DNA from 3 places in the Pseudofrankia sp. EUN1h genome. Region 3 is predicted to be linked to each of the others. Evidence: riboswitches for the same ligand, from Rfam matches in the RefSeq annotation. Region 3 holds a riboswitch; each other region holds the start of a gene.

Region 1 (3,272 bases), on a different contig from region 3:
GCTTGCCTCGCTGCTGAACTCGCACCGGGTGGTGGCCGCGTTCGGGTCACGGTCCTTGGTGAAGCAGTCGTTCGAGGAGACCGGGGGCTCCTGGGTGCCCAGCACCCGGCGCTCGAACGCCCCGCGAGTGCCGGACTCGGAGCCGCGAGAGATCAGGCGTATCGGCGCGTCGTTGCCGCCGACGTCCTTCCAGTTGGTGACCCGACCGTCGTAGACGGACTGGACCTGGTCGACGGTGAGACCGTGGATCCCGGCCGAGTCGTTCACGAGCAGGGAGAAGACGACCACCGAGACGGGCCGCGCGACCAGTGAACCGAAATCGCCGGAGGCCGGGCCGTCGGACATCGCGAGCCTGGCGGCCGCCGTCTTCGGGTCGTTGGCGCCCGTGTTCGCCACGGCCCGCAGCCCGCTGATGCTGCCGTTCGCGACAACCGCGATGTCCGCGTCACCGCAGGTCTTGTGGTACTCGTCGKCGATGAGCTTGACCACCGGAGCAAACGCCGTCGAACCCTCGATCTGCAGCTGACCGCGTAGGCAGCGGACCGTGCTCTCGCTCGGGTCCGAACGGGAGTTGACGATCACCAGGCCGATCAGCAGGCCGGCGAGGAGCAACGAGAGCCCGCCCAGGACGAGCCCGCGATTGCGGCGGCGGTTGGTGTCGCGTTCGAACTTGCCGCCGCGGATGTAGCCGCGGGCGTGCACCTCGTTGCCGTCGCCGGACAGCAGCACGAGGAGCTTGAACCGGACGCCCTCGTTCAGGTCCATGGGCGGCAGCTCGACCCTGTCGCCTTCCATGAACGGCCCCGGGACGCGGCCCGGGTGGTCCGGCCAGCGGGCATTCATGATCACATCGCGCAGTTCCACCGGGCTGGGCTCGACCACCTCGACGCCCATGGCCGATCGCCTTGGGAAGGTGAACGTGAGCGGGCGGACGATGTCCACCGCGTCCACGTCGAGACGGCCTGCGTTCTTCACCCGCACGAGGGTCAGGCTCGCGCCGGGAACGGGCTCTCCGTCGGTGCGCCGCCGCAGCTCCAGGTCCGCGACGTCGGCGGCCGACCGCGGGCTCACGTCAATCTTGGTGTTCAGGTGGACCCGGTAGCTGACGATCCGGCGCTGACGGACATAGCGGTCGATCAACCAGACGGCGAGCGACACCACCAGCGCCGCGGCCGAGAAGAACGTGCCCAGGTTGTCCGCGGTGGTTTCGAACACCTGGACAACGCTCCAACCCGCGGATCGACTACCCTCCGCATCGGCTTCGGTGCGGAGGCGATTTTTCGGACCAAACATACTCAATCGGTACGTACCGGCGTCAGGATTCCCCTCGACAGTTCACGCCCTGTTCACGAGTTCGGATCTCCCGACCGGCCTCGACAGCCGACGGGCAGTCGTCACCCGATGTGACCTCGACCACGGCTTCCCAACGGCTGGAACACGTCGTGACGGGCGATTGCTCGATCGGAGGGAAGTTCGGCGGGATATTACGCGGCGCATCAGATCTGCGTCGCTCGCGATAAGCATCATTCGGTAAGGGTGGCTGTTGGAAACCGTTGAGCGACATTGATTCGCGCGACAACGGCTCCTTGTTCCCCGAATTTTGCAACAATTGATGTGACGCTGGTCACAGCTAGTTGTTGACAAGCGCGTTGCCACAGGGCTTTACACGCAGCGTGACAGCCTTGCCGGACATCTGCCCAGTTCGCCCGCTTGTGACTACACCCGGTAGCTAGTTACGGTTGCTCCGCTCGCAGCAAGCAGCGATCCGGACGCCGAGTTCTGCCCCCGGATCGGTGCCCCCTCCGAGAACATCGCCAGGGCAGAAATGGGGGAACCACGTTCCTCCGGGCTCGCGCCACCCAGCGCGAGCCCTTGGGGTTAAGTCGGCCATTCAAAGGCGCTTTTCAGCGCGCCCAAAAATAGCCGGCCGGGCTTCCCGGCCCGAACCCGACAGCTAACCTCACAGGCGTGCGGGAAAGATTTTCGCAGAATGCTCAAGGGTCGTCATCGCAAGCAGAGTGCTTTCCGCCGCCGCAGTTCGGCTGTTGTCGCCGCCGGCGTCGTAACCGCCACCGCCGGCGCCGCCGTCTTCGCCGGCGCCGCTCCGGCCAGTGCCGCGTCCAGCGTCTCGGACTCCCAGATCGCCGCCTACGCGCATTCCGCGGGCCTGGACAGCTGCCGCGTCAGCCTCGCGACCTGGGTCGCGATCGCGCTGGCCGAGTCCGGCGGCAACGCCTACGCGCACGCCACCGTCGGCGAGGACTCGCGCGGCCTGTGGCAGATCAACATGCGGGCGCATTCCGGCTGGGTCGGGAGCCGCAACCTCTACGACCCGGCGACCAACGCGTGGGCCGCCACCCAGGTTTGCAAGGGCTCCGGCCCAAGCGCCTGGACCACCTACACCACCGGCGCCTACCGGAACTACCTGTCGCGTGGCTATGCCGCCGCGAACGCGGTCGGCAGCGGGACGGTCTCCGCCGCCCCGGCCGCCCTGGCCAAGGCCGCGCCCGCGATCCCGGCGAACGCCTGGTACCTGTCGCAGGCGGCGAACCACAGCGTCTACCTGGACGCGGTCCGCCAGTTGCAGCAGAAGCTCGGGAGCCTTGGCCACGTGGTCGCGGTCGACGGCTACTTCGGCCCGCAGACCTCCAGCGTCGTGCGCGCCTACCAGGCCGCCCACGGCCTGCTGGTCGACGGCGTCGTCGGTCCGCAGACCCACAAGGCGCTGTTCGGCTAGTCAACGCCGACCAGCAAGACCCTCCCGCGTCTCTTCCCCCCACCGGACGCGGGAGCCCCGGAACCGCCCTGATCTCTCCCTCCTGTCGAGGTCAGGGCGGTTCCGCTTGTCGCGGCCTACGTCCGCTCCGGCCCCTGGTCGGTCAGGTCGCTCTCAGGCCGCTCTGCCGCCGCCGGCCCGCGTCATGACGACCGTCCCGTCCGGGTCACCCTCCGCGTACGACTCATAGCGCAGGCTCAACGAACCCGATCCCTGGAGCGTCAGGGTGATGTCCTCGTCGGTGCATTCGGTGTCGCCCGGCTGCACCGCCTCGTGCACGCGGATCGACGAGCCGTCACCGACCTCGATCAGGGTCACCGTCTCGGTGCAGGCGCCCGGGTACGTCGTCGCGCCGACGACGTCACCCACCTTGCCGTCCTTGAGCTCCAGGGACATCTCGGAGCCACCGTGCGTGCCGTACCAGGTTCCGAGGAAGGCGCTCGGCACCGTGGTCCCGGTTCCGCTCCCGCCCCCGTCATGGTTGACCAGTCTCAGC
Region 2 (3,272 bases), on a different contig from region 3:
GGCGGGCCTGGCCGCCGACGGAAACGGAACATGAAGAACCCCGGTCCAGGCGGACCGGGGTCGAGTCGTCCGGCGGACGGCGGCGCGGCCAGGCCCGGAGCGCCTGCCGCACCTTCGTCACATGACCCGGCCGACGAGGTACGTCGAGCTGTAGATCGGGCGCAGGGAAACCACACCACCGGTCTGCGGAGCGGCCCACATGTAGCCGTTACCGGCGTAGATGCCGACGTGGTAGATGTTGCCCGGGCTGCCGTAGAAGATCAGGTCGCCGGGCTGCTTGCCCGACTGGGCGACGTGCGACGTGGCCCAGTACTGCGCCTCGGCGGTCCGCGGCAGGTTGCGGCCCAGCTGCTTGAAGACGTACTGGACGAGGCCGGAGCAGTCGAACGAGTACGGGCCCTCGGAGCCGTAGACGTACGGCTTGCCCTTCTGCAGCGAGGCGAGGTAGACGGCCTTCTCGCCGATGGAGCTGCCCGGGATGACGGACGGGACGCCCGTGTCGAGGTAGTCCGAGGCCCTGCGCTGCTGGATCGTGATCGTGGTCGCGCCGGCCACCGAGGGCCGCAGCGAGCTGCCGCCGTCGAACACGGCGGTGAGCGTGGTGGTCGACAGCAGCCGGGCGGTGATGCTCGCCTGGCCCTGGTCGTCGGTGGTGAGAGTGGTGGTGGCCTGCCACTTCGGCCCGTCCACCACGACGATCTTCACCTTCTGGCGGGCCAGCGGCGAGCCGTCGAGCGCCTCCGTCGCCTTGACGGTCAGTACGACCGGGGCGTTGGGCTGGACGGTGGTGTGGTCCGCGGTGAGCGCCAGGTTCGTGAAGACCGGGCCGGAGTCGGCCAGCGCCCCGGCGAGACCGCCGGAGCCGGAACCTCCGGCCAGGGCGCTGCCCAGGCCGCCGGAGCCGCCCTCGCCGTCCCCGCCCCCGAGCGCCGCGCCCAGGGCACTCGCCTCGTAGGTGGTGCTGTTGCTCTGCGGGTTCGTGTCGACCGTCGAGGGCGAATCCTGGGACGGGACCGTCGCGGCGAACGCGGCGGTGGACACGGCGAGCGTGCCGGTCGTGAACGCGGCGATCGTGCTGACCCGGCGGGGCTGGTTGCCGTTGCGCCGGCGGGCCCCGCTGGGAGCGCCGTCCGTGCGATGCCGACCGCGCACCAGCTCGTCCCAGTCGTCCGGGAGCCAGGCCATGCCACGACGGGACAACGCGCGTCCTTCCCTGACGCCTGCGAGGTCAGCTGTCGGGTTCGGGCAGGGTTCACGCTGCCCGGCCGCCTTGCGGCCGCTTCACCCCGAGGGCGCGGCCGAATGTCGGCGTTGCCCGGTGGACGTTGGGTCCCCCGCTCCTGCCCCGGCGTGTCGGAGGGGACGTCAGACCAGGGGCAGGACTCGGCGTTTGGCCTGGCGGTTTGTTGCCTTAGGTGAAGAATGTTGCACCGCTGACCATAGTCGATCCCCCAGCGGGGCCTCCAACCACCATAAACACAACAATTGGACACCCGGCCGCGCGTTTCGATGAGATGTCCACCTCGTTCCGGTCTGTTCTGCACATGCYCCCTGGCCAGGAGTAACCGGRGTCGGCACGGCGCGAAGACCGGCGACTCCACGCCAGCGCGGGCGCAGTGGTTGATGTCTCGTTGCGTCGACTGAGAGAAATCGACCATCAGGCGACGCCCAGCCCAGGGCCGCCGGGACTTTAGTCCCGATGCGCGCTAGAGACCAAAGTCCCTAGCGGGCGAGCGGGGCGAAACAGACGTGCGCCGCCGCGACATCGCCACACCCCGCGATCACCCCGTGGGGGCAGGCTCTTCCCCACACGCCCTACACCAAAGAGCCGCCGCCCGACGAAGATCACCAAGCCGGGGTCGGCGCGTCAACAGCGTTGACTATCTTGTCTACCGGTGCGACCGGCCGCCGCGACCGCGGCATCACGATCAGCCCGACACCGGCGGACAGGCAGCGGACGACCGACGCGGACGGCGGACAGGCCGGCGAAGAACGAAGGAGGCGCGGCGGGGGCGGCGCCGTCAGCCGGATGGGCGCGGCGTGACGGCGGCGGACGGCCCGACGGACGCGGACGAGGCCGGCGGGGGCAGCGCCGTCCCGGCCGGCGGGGATCCGCCCGCCGCGCTCGTGGACGCGGTGGGCGCCACGGCCGCGGAGGTGGTCGCTGGCGGCGTGGGCGGGCCCCCAGGGGGCGACGCGGCCGACGGGACGCCCGTGGGCGGCGGCACGGCCGCGGGAGCGACACCGAGCGGCGCGGCCGGGGAACCCTGGGCGGGTGGGGCGACCGGCGCGGGTGGGGCGACCGGCGTGGGGATGGCGTGGCCGTACACGACGAGGTTGTCCAGATAGTGGTGCGTGTGCTCGTCGAAGCCGCCGTCGCAGGTGATGATCCGGATCTCCGGGCGGGTGACCGGGCCGTAGACCCGCTGCGTCGGGAACGTCGCCTTGGACACGGTCTCCGCCCGGTCGACGACGAACGTGACGCTCGCCCCGGAACCGCCGACGACGGTCATCTGGTCCCCCGGCAGCAGACTGCGCAGCCGGTAGAAGACGGCCGGCCCCTTCTTCGAGTCGTAGTGGCCGACGAGCACCGCCGGGCCCACCGCGCCCGGGGCGACTCCCGGGTCGTACCAGCCCACATCGCCCCACTGGGTCGGCACGTCGATGGCACCCTGCGGGGTCAGCCCGAGGCCGACGACGGGCGCGTCCACCGCGATCGCCGGGATCCGCAGCCGCACCGGGTCGGCCACCACCGGCGGCGCAACCATCGGCACCGGACTCGCCGTGGCCGGCGGCGGCCCGGAGACCGTCGCGCCGCTCGTCGCGACGACCGGGGCCGGCAGCACCCGGCCCGCCGCCGGCGCCTCGACAGCCGACAACTCGGGCGCGGCCAGCCGGTACCCGCTGAGAACCACCAGCGCCAGCCCGGCCATCACCAGCGGCCAGGTCAGCCTGGCCCTGCGCCCGGAACGGCCCGAAGGCCCCGCCGGCGGCCCGGTGGCCGGCGCGGCGGTGGGCCCCGCGAACGGCGCGGCGGGCGAGGAGCCGCCACGGCGGCCGGCACGAACGGTTGGCCTGGGCCCGGCCGGGCCCAGGCGGGCGGGCTCGGCCGGGCCCTCGAGCGACTCCAGCCCGTCCGCGCGGCCGACGGCGGGTTCCTGCCGGCCGCGCGCGGTGCCGGGTGCCCCCGCCCGCCCGCCCTCGCCCGCGGAGACGCGCTGGTTCGGCTGGTTCCGCTGGTTCGGCGGAAGCCCGGAGCCGGCCGCCGGCTC
Region 3 (3,272 bases):
GTCGTCGGCGGCGAGGAGGACGGGGTCGTCGGCGCGATCGACGAGAAGCTCTACACCACGCCCGAGGACATGTGGCGCACCGCCGAGGTGCTCGGCACCGGCGACAAGGGCCGGTACATGCTGGCGGCCACCTTCGGCAACGTGCACGGCGTCTACAAGCCGGGCAACGTCAAGCTACGCCCGACGATCCTGCGCGACGGCCAGCAGTACGTGGCCGCCAAGCTGGGGCTCYGCGCCGACGCGAAGCCGTTCAACCTGGTCTTCCACGGCGGCAGCGGCTCGGAGCTCTCCGAGATCCGCGAGGCGCTGGACTACGGCGTCGTCAAGATGAACGTGGACACCGACGCCCAGTACGCGTTCACCCGGCCGGTGGCGGACCACATGTTCAAGAACTACGACGGCGTCCTGAAGATCGACGGCGAGGTCGGCGTCAAGAAGTCCTACGACCCCCGCACCTGGGGCAAGGCCGCCGAGGCGAACATGGCCAAGCGGGTCGCGCAGGCCTGCGAGGACCTGCGCAGCGCCGGCCAGGCTCTTTAGTTTGGTTCGCTCCGTCCGGGCACGGCGCTCCGGCGACCTCGCTGCGGCCCGGCCCACTTCGCTTCGCTCGTGGGCCGGGCCTCCGCGAGGCGCGCCTCCGCGCCGCGCGGTCACCTGCCGCTGAACGTCACCAAACCAAGATCCATCCGATCCGGGGCACCAGCCAGATTTAGCTCGGCGTCGGATCTTCGGCCCGGGGTCGCCAACTTGGCGGCCCCGGGTCGTTTGCTGTCCCCGGCCGGTCCATCGCCCGTTCGGGCGGGTCCACCCGGACGGGCGGGCCTACCGGACGGGCAGGTCCACCAGAGCGGCGGGTCCACCCGTGGGTGGGCAAAGCGGTCAGCATCACTACTGACTACTCGCCGTTGCACAGTGGACTACTTAGCGCCACCGAAAGCGGACCACGACCGGACACGCCTGGCCAGTGCGCCACAGGGGTCGAATCTGTCGATGGTCAACCATGAGCACTCATTCGACTACCATCTGCGCACGAACCGGGTGATTCGGGGCGGGTGTAGCGAGGATCGCATTTCGCCCGAGCAAGCATCGAAGGTGCCCTTCGGACGGCAGAATGGTAGATTTATTTTTCGACGCGACACGCGGACGGAACCAGACCCGCGTGTGGCCCTCTGCTCGGACGGTCCGGCCCCTTGTGGGACGAAACCGCCAGCTAGCAGATCCTCGACGCAGAGCAAGAAAACGCCGCCCGCGGAGCCGGGTAGGAAAGATGAGCGCGCGTACGCGCGCGATAACATCGTTTCGGGCACATTTCAAGCAGCGACACGCCGGTGTGGCCTTCTTCACGTGCCTATTTCAATGCTTGCCGCCACGCCGAGGAATGTGGTTATGGTCTTCGCCGTGCCTGGCGACAGGACAGGCACCCAACGGGCGGCACGCCGAATCCTGCCCCCGCCCGGCGAGTTTTGAACCAGCGGCAGGAACGGGGGAACCGAATCCGGACGCCTGATCCAGAGATCCTGGGCAGCGGCCTTTTCCACCAACCTGATCGGACCGACGAGACCCGTGGAGCCGAAGTGGTGACGGAAAAGGCTCAATAGTGCGACGGCCTGCGTGGCCAAAAAGCGCGCCACGCCAGCCTCGCCCTCAACAGGCGTCCTAGGGGTGAAGCCGACCGACTTTCGCTGTGCTCGTTGACGCGCCGAACCGAGCGCGTCAACCCAACAGCCGAAAATGTCGCGTGGCCGGGCAATCTCTTTCCAGCCCGAACCCGACAGCTCACCTCGCAGGCGTGGGGAAGGGCAATCACGCATGTCCGAATCAAGTACCCCTGGTCGACATCGCATGCCCGGCGGTCGTTTCGTTCCGCCGGTGGCCGAATGTCCGCCAGACGGCACCACGAGCGTGCGCGTCTCCGTCAGCCCCCGAGCTGGCGAATCGGCGGGGCCGATCCGCCAGGTTTCTCCCCGGAATTCCCGGGAACCCCGGCGAGCCGTCACGTCCCCGGCACGCCGGCTACGCAAGTCCCTCGCGGCAGTTCCCGTCATCGCCGCGGCCGTGGGCGGCACACTCGCCGTCGCGACACCCGCGAACGCCTCTTCCACCTGGGCAGAACTGCGCCAGTGCGAGTCGGGCGGAAACTATTCCATCAATACCGGCAACGGATACTACGGCGCGTACCAGTTCTCCGTGAGGACGTGGCAGAGCCTCGGATATTCGGGGCTGCCGAGTGCCGCGCCACCGGCGGTTCAGGACGAGGCGGCGCTGCGGCTGGCGCAGCGCTCCGGCTTTGGCCAGTGGCCGGAATGCGGCCGCGGGATGGGTCCGGACCAGCTCGCCCCGGGCGCGAGCTCCGCCGGCGCCGGCCAGGCCTCCCGGTCGGCCCCCAGAGCGCCTCTCGTGGCCCAGCCGATCTCCTCGACCACGGCGCACCTGCCCTTCACGACGGCACTGGCCGGCCAGTACCGCGCCGACGTCCAGTCCTGGCAGGCCCAGATGAACAAGATCGGCTATTCCCTCGCCGCCGACGGGCACTACGGGCCGCGTTCGGCCGAGGCCGCCCGCGCGCTGCAGCGGGCCAAGGGCCTGGCCGTCGACGGCGTCGTCGGCCAGAGGACCTGGGCCGCCACCTTCGCCTGAGCCGTCAGGCGTCACCGCCCGGCTGACCTTCTCGCCGAGGCCTCCCGTCACGCGGGGCTTTGCCATTGCCCGTCGTTGACGGAACTCCCGGGGATCGGCTGACACCGATCCCGGGCAGGAGCCTCGGCCTGGGCCACCCGCCCGGATCCTCCCTCCCGGGCCGGCCCCGCGAGGTCAGTCGACCCGCCGCCACTGGAACCTCGCCGCGATCGGCCCCCACCGACCGCTGCCCACGCTGGCGACGGGACCCCTTTCCCACCCCGTCTCCGGCCGCCAGTCGGAGGCGTGCGGCCTTGGCCCGCCGGTTGGTCGGTGGGGCGAGGGGATCTGGCGGCGACGACGGTCGCTGCCTCGCCGCCGTGCCGTCGCGCCGGCCACAGAGTCGAAGGCCGCGCGAGCCTCATCATGATCGCGTGGCCGCCGGCCGGCGTGCCGGTCGGGCGGCGTCAGCGAGTGGCTGGCGCCACCGCCGGAACAGTCGCGAACCGGGGTCGTCCCTTTCGTTGGGGTGACCCCGGTTTGCGGCGAAGGATGACGACTCGCTACAGTCCGGTGCTACTCATCCGACCTGGGTGAGTCGCGCGGGCGGACGCCGAGTCCTGCCCCCACCCGCGTGTGGAGATGGCCCCGCTGCC

The links. Region 3 has a riboswitch for cyclic di-AMP ahead of BCD49_RS06795 (transglycosylase family protein). Riboswitches for the same ligand answer to the same signal wherever they lie in the genome.
Region 1: another riboswitch for cyclic di-AMP. It lies ahead of BCD49_RS00315 (peptidoglycan-binding protein); the one in region 3 lies ahead of BCD49_RS06795 (transglycosylase family protein).
Region 2: another riboswitch for cyclic di-AMP. It lies ahead of BCD49_RS15315 (C40 family peptidase); the one in region 3 lies ahead of BCD49_RS06795 (transglycosylase family protein).

What each region holds. Positions count from the first base shown of each region.
Region 1 is NZ_MBLN01000001.1:84,112-87,383, reverse strand. Features, by position in the region: gene BCD49_RS00320 (substrate-binding domain-containing protein) at 1-1,215, opposite strand, end outside; cyclic di-AMP (ydaO/yuaA leader) riboswitch at 1,803-1,984, shown strand; gene BCD49_RS00315 (peptidoglycan-binding protein) at 1,991-2,737, shown strand; gene BCD49_RS43035 (hypothetical protein) at 2,891-3,272, opposite strand, start outside.
Region 2 is NZ_MBLN01000049.1:109,463-112,734, forward strand. Features, by position in the region: gene BCD49_RS15315 (C40 family peptidase) at 118-1,200, opposite strand; cyclic di-AMP (ydaO/yuaA leader) riboswitch at 1,204-1,399, opposite strand; gene BCD49_RS15320 (class F sortase) at 2,022-3,272, opposite strand, start outside.
Region 3 is NZ_MBLN01000025.1:64,806-68,077, forward strand. Features, by position in the region: gene fbaA (class II fructose-bisphosphate aldolase) at 1-540, shown strand, start outside; cyclic di-AMP (ydaO/yuaA leader) riboswitch at 1,579-1,805, shown strand; gene BCD49_RS06795 (transglycosylase family protein) at 1,948-2,637, shown strand.